Regions from separate parts of the Arthrobacter sp. JB02-1C genome, predicted to be linked through region 2. Evidence: predicted binding sites of a transcription regulator. Region 2 holds the regulator's gene; the other holds the start of a gene.
What was found. The regulator HrcA, encoded in region 2, represses chaperone genes, less so after heat shock. The targets are predictions, from matches to a motif close to TTNGCACTCGNNNNNNNCGAGTGCNAA.

Region 1 (4,693 bases), 840 kb from region 2:
GCAATGAACAGCAAGGACGAGATCCGGTCCAGCCACCGACGTGCCCGGGCGGCCCTTTCGCCGGCCGCCGTGGAGGGTGCCGGTGAAGCCCTGGCCAGCCATGGGGTGGCGTGGGCCGGTGGGTTGGCAGACGGAAAAGGCACCTTCGCGGCCTACCTCGGGGTCAACTCTGAGCCGCCCACCCACGCCCTCCTGGCCGCGCTGCACGGCTCCGGGTACCGCGTATTGCTCCCGGTCTGCGAACCCGACCTGGAGTTGAGCTGGGTCTATTGGACTCCCGCGACGGAATTCGTCCGCAGCCGCTTCGCTCCGATCCAGGAACCGGCCGGCGAGCGGCTGGGGACATCGGTGGTACTGGGCGCATCGGGCATCTTCCTGCCCGCCACTGCCTTGGACCTCTCGGGCAACAGGATCGGCCAGGGCGGCGGTTACTACGACAAGTTCCTCGCCTCCCTTCGAACGCTGCGGCGGGAGGCCGCCGGGACGGTCGCCGGGCAACTTCCGACGGCGGCCCTCGTGTACGACGCCGAAGTCCTGCCTGCCGGCAGCATCCCGACCGAGCCGTTCGATCAGAAGGTGGACAACGCCCTGACCCCCCGCGGGCTGATCGGGCTGCGGCAGGAATCGTAGAGCCGCGGATGGTAGCAGCGCGGATGCTGGCAGCGCGGGCCCGGGTGATAGAATTAGCACTCAGGCCCTCCGACTGCTAAGGGCGCGTAGGCTTCCTACGCGTTGGGGCGCAGCACGGTAGCGATCCCGCTTACCGTATGTGCACCCGTTTGCAGCCGACGGACCTGTTCGTTTGCCCCAGAGGAGGAACCCAGTGCCCACGTATGCCTATGCCTGCAAGGACTGCAGCCATGCCTTCGAAGTTGTGCAGTCCTTCACGGACAGTTCGCTGACATCCTGCCCGGAATGCCAGGGGACCCTGCGCAAGAAGTTCAACACCGTCGGCGTCGTGTTCAAGGGCTCCGGTTTCTACCGGACGGACTCCCGCGATTCCAAGGGGAGCACCGTCTCGCCCGCCCCGGCTCCGGCCGCACCCGCTGCCCCTGCTGCGGCTCCGGCGGCGGCTGCAAGCTAGGCCCAACCGCCGCCGCGGGAGCGGCGAGCCAACGGACCTCGGCCCGTTTGTCCACATAGCCCCGGCGGCGCTGCCCGGCCCACTGGGGACGCCGTAGCGTGGGCCCATGGCACTTCGCAGCCGCCCCCGCTGGTCTCCGCCAGGGTCCGGACCCCGGCAAGCTGGTACACGGTTCCGCTCCGGCATTTCACCCATGCAGCCGCCGTGGCGGCGGCTCCGCGGTTGGCTGCGACGGAAACGCCGCCTCACCGTAGCTCTGCTGCTCTGCCTCGCCGCGGGAGCGACCGTTCAACAGTTGACTCCCGCTCCCGAGGCAACGGTGTCTGCCTGGGCAGCGGCCAGCGATCTCCCGGCGGGCCGCCTGATCGCCGCCAATGACTTGGTCTCGCTTGAGGTCCCCCCGCCGCTGCTGCCTGCCGGGTCCCCCGGCCGCGCGGCACTGGTGGGAAAGCAGCTCGCCGTTGCCGTACGCCGGAGCCAGCTTTTCTCCGATGTCCAGCTCGTCGGGCCGGGGCTATTGGCCGGCAGTCCCGCGGGCGCCGCGGCGGTACCGCTGCGAATGGCTGACCCCGCCTCCATCCAGCTGGTCTCCCCCGGCCAGCTCGTCAATGTGGTGCTCTCCAGCGGGAACGGCTACGAGCAGGCTGCCACGTCCCAGCTCCTCGCCTCCGCCGTTCCGGTGTTGTGGACCGCCGCCCACGGGAGCAAAGCCGGCCAATGGCTCGACTCCGGGGAGACCGAAGGCCTGATGGTTGTGGCCGCGGACCCCGACCAGGCGCGCAAACTGGCCGGGGCATCGACGCAGGGCAAGTTGTTCTTTGTCCTCGTGGCCGCGCCACCCGGTTAGCGGTCCAGAGGGTTAGCGGTCCAGAGGGTTAGCGGTCCAGGGCCGCACGGTAGGTGACCGGTCAGCCCCAGTGCGGGGGACGCTGCTCGCGCAGCCATGCGTCGTGGTCGTAGTCGGCGGCTCGGTCGCCCCAGCGGCGCGGATCATCCTCTGCGGCTTTATTGGGCAGCAGCGGGCCCGGCTTGGTCGCGCGATGTTTCCGCCGGTCCTGCTGGGGTTCCGCTGGCTGCGGGCCTTCTGCCTGTGCCTCGCTGTCTGCGCTCATCGCTCCGGCCTCCTTGCTGCGGGTAGCTGTTCCTGTCCGGGATTTCCGCGCCGGTCAGCTTCGGTCGGCGGCCCCGGACGCCGCAAACACGTCGCGGTCGTCATCCACGCTCAGGTTTTCGATGTCATCGGAGAAGCCTGGCGAGGTCCGGAGCCGGCTCGGCGGCACGGGTTTCTCCAGCCCGAGGTAACCACCGATCCGGTCTGCGCAGGCGGATGGATCCGTGAACACCTCTATGGTCCATAGTGGCATGTACCGCCAGCCCATGCGCTCGAGCAGTTGCGGCCGCAGGCGGCTGCGTTCGCGCACACTCATCCGGCGGTACCGCTCCGTGCCGTCAGACTCGATCGCCACGGGGCTGGGGATCTCGGCGTCGTCCTGGCCAATGGTGTGCATCGGGTCGGCCGCGGCCACCATGTCCAGCACGCCGTCGTACTGGTGCCAGACCCGGGCGCCGCGGGCCCGGAGCCGGTCGCCCAGGTCTGCCACCAGCGGGTCGGCGCCGAGGGCCTGTTCGCTGGCCGCGGCGCGGGAGGCAGGGCTGCCCAGGTCGGAGTGGCCCGCAATTTCGCGGTTCAGGAGTTCGTAGAAATCCACTGCACCGTGGCTGAGCCGGGTGACGTCCAGGTCCTCCGGGCGGAAACAGGTCAGAACGTGCAGGGAGCGGCGGGCCCTGGTCATCGCCAGCGCGAATTTGGCGCGGCCGCCGTCGGCTGACAGCGGACCGAGGCTATGCAGCGCGCGGCCGTGCGGCGTGCGGCCGTAGCCGGGTGAGAAGATCACCCGGTCGCGGACCAGACCCTGTGCCCGTTCCAGGTCCACCACCCGGAAGGACTCGCCACCGGCGGTGAAAAAGCTGCCCAGCAGGGGGTGGTTGGGCAACTGGAGCCGGATCGCCTCGCCGATCCGTGCGGCGTGCCGCAGGCTGCCGGTGACGACCGCCAGCGAGGTGCGGGGGCGTAGCCGCGCGTGCTCGAACACCAGCTCGACGACGCGGTTCACTTCGGCGACCACCGACTCAACGCCGTCCTGGTCGGCGCTGGGCAAGCCCGTCCCATCCGGCAGATATTCCATCGTCAAGGCCCGCTCCAGCCCCGTCGCGGACTGCCCCTCGGGGAGCCGGCGGAGCTCGCCATCGTAGAACCCCTTGCTCAGCTGCCGCACCAGGTCCTCATCGACTGCACGGTAAACCGTCCTGAGCTTCCGCGTCGGCAGCACGGCGGACAGGGCCCGGAAGGCGCTGGTCACGCCATGGTGCGAGCTCTCGCCGGCCGCCAGCCGCTCCACCCCCACCGTGAAGCTGCGTGGACTGGCGATCCGGTCGTCGCCGAAGGCAATGACCTGACGCGAACGTGCGACGGCGGGCAGCACCGCCTGCAGCGACGTCGCCTCGGCGTCGAGGATCACCACCGCGTCGAAGCGTTGCTCTGCGGGCAACAGGCTGGTGAGCAGATACGGGCTGACCGACCAGACAGGCACCAGCATGGGGATCAGGTCCGGTGACTGTGCGGTCAGCGCCGCCGTCGTGACCCGTCCGTCCTTGAGCAGGCTGCGCAACAGTTCGGCCTGGCGGGGCTCCTCCTCAAGGCCGGCGCGCCACCGTTCGGACAGCTTCCAGCGCAGCCGCGCGGCTCCGCTGGCGATGTGGGCGTTGTCCGCGAGCCGGTACTCCGCCTCAAGCTGGCGGAGGGCGTCGCCGTCGGACATCGCGAGGTAGTCATCGCCGCTGATCATGGCTTCCAGTGCCGACTGCCACCAGGCGAGCTCGAGCTCGGCGGACACAGAATCCGCGGGAACTTCACGCTCTGCAAGGTCTGCGAGCAGTTCGCCCAGGCCGTGTTCGCGCATATTTTCGACGAGCAGCGTCCGTTCGGGCAGCGTCTCGAGCGTGCCGGTATCCGCCACAAGCCGGTTAAGGCGCTCAATCAGCTCGTCGTACGGAGTGTCATGGACCGCTCCCCCGGCGCTGGTGTGCCGGACCGCATCGCCCAGTTCGGTCAGCTCGGCTTCCAGCTCCCGGTACAGGCCGCTGATTTCGGCCAGCCCGGACGGCACCGCCGGGTGCCGCTGGGTGGTCGCGTACTCCGTCCAGGTGGCGCGCTGCTCCTGGACCAGCACCAGTGAACTGTGCAGGTCGGCGATGTGCACGCCTGGCCGGACATACTCCTTGGCGACGCGGCGCAGCCGGGAGCGCTGCATGGAGGGCATGTCGATGTTCCGCTCGCGCCGCCACGAGGACGGAGCGGTGGCCGAGATCAGGTCATGGACCGGCCGGTCGAAAATGTCCGGCGTGAACTTATCCAGGCTCTCCCGGACGGCGACCAGCAACTTGATCTGGTCCCCCCACTCGGTGAACGTTTCACCCAGCCGGATCTCGGCGTGCTCGGCCACGGAGTTCATCCGTTCCCGGAGCTGCGGGAGCTTTTCCGCGACGGACCGGGCCACCTGCTGGGCTTCCTCGGTTTCCTTGCGCGTCAGGAGCCGTGCGCCGTGCCAG
Region 2 (4,693 bases):
ACAATCCGGTCACCCGGGCGTTGCGGGTGATGATGTCGCAGAAGCCGCTGGACCCGGATTTCTTCACCCCCTGGCAGAATCCCAAGAAGCTTGCCACCTCGATTTCCGGCAAGAACGTGATTACCGTGGACGTTTCCGCCGACGCGTTCAACAGCAACCTCGACGCCGACATGGCCGAGCGGGCCATCCAGCAACTGGTTTACACCGCGACTGCGGCGGCTGCCAGCGCCGGCCTCACCGACACGGGCCAGCAGATCCAGGTGGTCATCCTGGTCGACGGGCACACCGACTATGTCGCGTTCAACCGGGTCCGGCTCGGCTCGCCCACGTCGCGCAGCGCCGGGATGGTGGCGCCGGTCTGGATCGTCGATCCGCAGGAAGGCGGCGAGCTCCCGGACGGCACGGTGAAAATTTCCGGCCGGAGCACGGTGCCCGGGGGCAAACTGCAGTGGGAGATCCAGCGGGTCACCGGCAGCACCAAAACCCCCTACCTGAACGGCTCCGTCACCGCGGGGACGGATACCGCCCAGCCGGGCCAGTTCACGCTCGCACTGAAGCTGGGGCCAGGCAGCTATGAGGCCCGGGTGTCGCAGCTGGACCCGAGCGGCAAGGTCCACGACCTCAACGTGGACACCCGCGGCTTCACCGTCCGCTAGGACGTGCGCTGCCAGCGCCCCAAAATGTCGCTGGCCAGCACGGTTGCGGCCGGCCCCGCCGTGGAGGACCGCAGCACATGATGGCCCAGCAGCGCGGTGACCGCGCCGGCGTCGCACAGCCTGGTCACCTCCCGCGGACTGATGCCGCCCTCCGGTCCTACGATCAGCAGGATTTCCTGGACGCCGGCCGGGCCGGACCCCTGCCAGGCCTCGAGGACCTGCCGGAGCGGACGCACCGCATCCTCGTGCAGGATCACTGCCAGGTCCGCTGCGGCGACGGCCGCCTGCAGGCCGGCGCTGTCGACGGCGGCCCGGACCTCCGGAATCCAGGTGCGGCGCGCCTGCTTCGCCGCCGCAGTCACCACTGACTGCCACTTGGCGTGTGCCTTGGCTGCGCGTTCGGGCTTCCACCGCACGATGGACCGCTCCGCCTGCCAGGGGATGACTGCGTCAATGCCCAGCTCAGTGGCAGTCTCGGCGCCGAGTTCGTCCCGGTCCCCCTTGGCCAGCGCCTGGACCAGGACCAACCGCAGCTCCGGCCGGGGTTCGGTGCTGGCTGCGGTGCACTCCACCGTCAGTTGCTGCGCCGCGGCGGCCGTGACGACCCCGCTGATGCGCCGGCCCGCGCCGTCGGCAATGTCCACCGGCTCACCCACGGAGAGCCGCTTGACGGTCACCGCGTGGCGGGCCTCGGCGCCCTCAAGGACGAACACGGATCCCGGGACCTGCTGGTCCAGGCTTCCGGCGGATGCAAAAAAGACCGGGTTGCTCACTGCTACAGGTTACCTAAGCCGGTCCCGGAGCTTGGCGAAGACGCCGCCGCTGGCGGCAAGCTTGCCGTCGGTGAACTGCTCGCCGCGAAGTTTCGCCAGCTGGCGCAGCAGGTCCTCCTGGGCGGCGTCGAGCTTGGCCGGGGTGTCTACCTGCAGGTGGACTTTGAGGTCTCCACGGCCGTAGCCGCGCAGATGCGTGACGCCCATGCCGCGCAGCGCGATGACCTCGCCGGACTGGGTGCCTGCCTTGACGTCAATCTCCTGCTGCCCGTCGAAGGTCTCCAGGGTCACCTCCGTGCCCAGGGCCGCGGCGGTCATCGGGATGTTGAGGCTGGCGTGCAGGTCATCCCCCTCACGCACGAAGGTGGGGTCGTTGTTAACCCGGATCTCCACGTACAGGTCCCCTGACGGTCCACCGGCCGGACCGGCTTCGCCCTGGCCGGAGAGCTGGATCCGGGTGCCGGTAGCGACGCCGGCGGGAACCTTGACCGTCAGCGATCGGCGGCTCCGGATGCGGCCCTGGCCTGCGCACTCATTGCAGGGGTCCTTGATCACGGTGCCGAAACCCTCACAGCTGCCGCAGGGAGCGGTCGTCATGACCTGGCCAAGGATGGAGCGCACGGCGCGCTGGACCTGGCCGCTGCCGCCGCAGATGTCGCAGCGCTCCGGGTGGCTGCCTTCGCGGCAGCAGGAACCCTCGCAGGTGGGGCAGGTGACGGCGGTGTCGACTTCGAGCTTCTTGTTGACCCCGAAGACCGCGTCACGCAGGTCGATCCGGACGCTGATCAGCGCATCCTGGCCGCGCCGGACCCGGGACGCCGGGCCGCCCTGGCCGGCGGCGCCGCCGAAGAAGGTCTCGAAGATGTCCTGGAAGGCGAAGCCCTGTCCGGCGTAGCCGCCGCCGAAGCCGTTGTCCGTCCCGTTTTCGTTGCCCGTGGTGTCATAGACCCGGCGTTTCTGCGGGTCGGAGAGCACCTCGTACGCGTGGGTGACGGCCTTGAAGCGTTCGGAGGCGTCCTCGCCGGGATTCACGTCCGGGTGCAGGCTCCGGGCTAGCTTGCGGTAGGCCTTCTTGATTTCCTCGCCCGTCGCTTCGCGGGAGACTCCAAGAACGTCGTAGTGGCTGGTCAAAGTGTGTATCTCTTCCTGGTTGAACTGCCGGTATAGGGCAAAACCTGTGACGGGTAAAACAGTTGCTGCCGGGCGGACTTCTTAGGGGCCCAAAATTCGCGACAGGTAGCGGGCCACCGCACGGACGGCGGCCATGGTGGTGGGATAGTCCATCCGGGTCGGACCCAGCACCCCCACCTTGGCCGTGGCGTCCGGGCCGTAGCCGGTGGCAACCACCGACGCTTCGGAGAGGCCGTCGTACGGGTTCTCCCGGCCGATGCTCACGGTAACGCCGCGAGGGTCCTGCACCATCTCGCTGAGCAGCCGCAACATCACCACCTGCTCTTCGAGGGCTTCGAGGACCGGACCGATGCTGAGCGGAAAATCCACGTTCGAGCGGGCCAGGTTCGCGGTGCCGGCCATGACCATCCGTTCCTCGCGGCTGCTCGCCGCCAGGGACTCGAGGCCCCGGGCCAGGGCATGCGCGGCGCTGCGGTGCGTCGGCGGACACGCGTCCGCCGTCGCCGGCAATGCCTGGGGCAGCAGGCTGAGCGGGCTGCCGGAGAGCCTGGCCAGGAACACGGCGCGCAGTTCCGCGAGGGGCTCGTGGGCGATGTCCTGGCCGACGTCGATCACCCGCTGCTCCACCTTGCCGCTGTCGGCGATCAGCACCGTCAGCACTTTACGGGGCGCCAGCAGGACAAATTCGATGTGCCGCACCCTGGCCCGGCTCAGCAGCGGATACTGCACGACGGCGACCTGGTTCGTCAGTTGCGCGAGCAGCCGGACCGTCCGGTCCAGCACGTCATCAAGGTCATCCGATCCCTCCAGCAGCGCCTGGATCGCCCGCCGTTCGGCGGCAGACAGCGGCTTGACGGCCGAGATCTGGTCCACGAACAGCCGGTAGCCCTTGTCGGTAGGGATCCGGCCGGCGCTGGTGTGCGGGGCCGTGATCAGACCCTCATCTTCCAGCGCAGCCATGTCGTTGCGGATCGTGGCGCTGGAGACGCCCAGATGGTGCCGTTCTACCAGCGCCTTGGATCCGACGGGTTCACGGGAATGAACGTAGTCCTCCACGATGGCACGCAGCACTTCGAGTTTCCGTGGCTCGCTCACGCACCGCCTCCAATCGACCCTCGTTCGGTTCGCCGGGTGCCGCGGGGCGGGATGGCCCGGCGGTCCCCGCGGTTAGCACTCGACATGCCTAAGTGCTAACCAGTCTAATATGACTCGCGCCGTTGTTAGCATTGGATCCGTTGCGGGCTCTGCGCCGCGGGCGGTGTTTCCGGACACAAAGCGGCCGGCGCGGGCCGTTTCGACCCCTGAAAATTCCGAATGCAAAGCAGTGTGTAGCCGATGTCGTACCAGAACTGGGGCCCGCAGGAGCTCTCCACGCCGGCCAAGGCCCAGCTGCCCGAGGTGCCGGTGCAGCGCGGCATGGTGCTCGAAGACGTGCAGTCCGGCTGGGTGGGGGCCGTTACCCGCGTCGAGAAGTCCGGCGGCATGTATGTGGTGGCCCTGGAAGACCGCCGGGGAAAGTCCCGTTCGTTCCGGCTGGGTTTCGGATTCCTGCTGGAGGGCCGGCCGATCAGGCTGATGCCGCCGGCTCCGAAGGTACCCGCCCCCGGTACCGCCACGGCAGCCCGGACCGCTTCCGGATCCGTCCGGGTGGCCGGCCAGCGGGCCCAGGTGGCCAAGGCCAGCCGGATCTGGGTGGAAGGCAAGCACGACGCCGAACTGGTGGAGAAAGTCTGGGGCGACGATCTGCGGGTGGAAGGCATCGTCGTCGAACCCCTGCACGGCATCGATGACCTGACGGGGGCTGTGCAGGCATTTTCCCCCGGCCCGGGCCGGCGGCTGGGGGTCCTGGTGGACCACCTCGTTCCGGACTCGAAGGAATCCCGGATCGCCGACGCCGTGATGGCTTCCCCCGGCGCCGCCGGCAACGTGCTCATCGTCGGCCACCCCTACGTGGACGTGTGGCAGGCCATCCGGCCGGCGGTGCTGGGGATCGAGCGCTGGCCGGTGATTCCGCGCGGGGTGGACTGGAAGACCGGCATCCTGACCGCATTCGGCTGGCCGCACAGCACCAAGGAGGACATCGGGCTGGGCTGGCAGAAGCTCCTCGGCGCGGTGCACAGCTACGCCGATCTG

Region 1: the regulator HrcA is predicted to act here: its motif matches at 684-710, upstream of AC3ANP_RS00880 (FmdB family zinc ribbon protein).

What each region holds. Positions count from the first base shown of each region.
Region 1 covers NZ_CM173235.1:185,121-189,813, forward strand. Annotated here, with positions in the region: gene AC3ANP_RS00875 (5-formyltetrahydrofolate cyclo-ligase) at 4-630, shown strand; gene AC3ANP_RS00880 (FmdB family zinc ribbon protein) at 824-1,084, shown strand; gene AC3ANP_RS00885 (RcpC/CpaB family pilus assembly protein) at 1,380-1,931, shown strand; gene AC3ANP_RS00890 (hypothetical protein) at 1,993-2,196, opposite strand; gene AC3ANP_RS00895 (AAA family ATPase) at 2,251-4,693, opposite strand, start outside.
Region 2 covers NZ_CM173235.1:3,069,778-3,074,470, forward strand. Annotated here, with positions in the region: gene AC3ANP_RS14385 (GerMN domain-containing protein) at 1-656, shown strand, start outside; gene AC3ANP_RS14390 (16S rRNA (uracil(1498)-N(3))-methyltransferase) at 653-1,429, opposite strand; gene dnaJ (molecular chaperone DnaJ) at 1,439-2,560, opposite strand; gene hrcA (heat-inducible transcriptional repressor HrcA) at 2,642-3,655, opposite strand; gene AC3ANP_RS14405 (DUF3097 domain-containing protein) at 3,896-4,693, shown strand, end outside.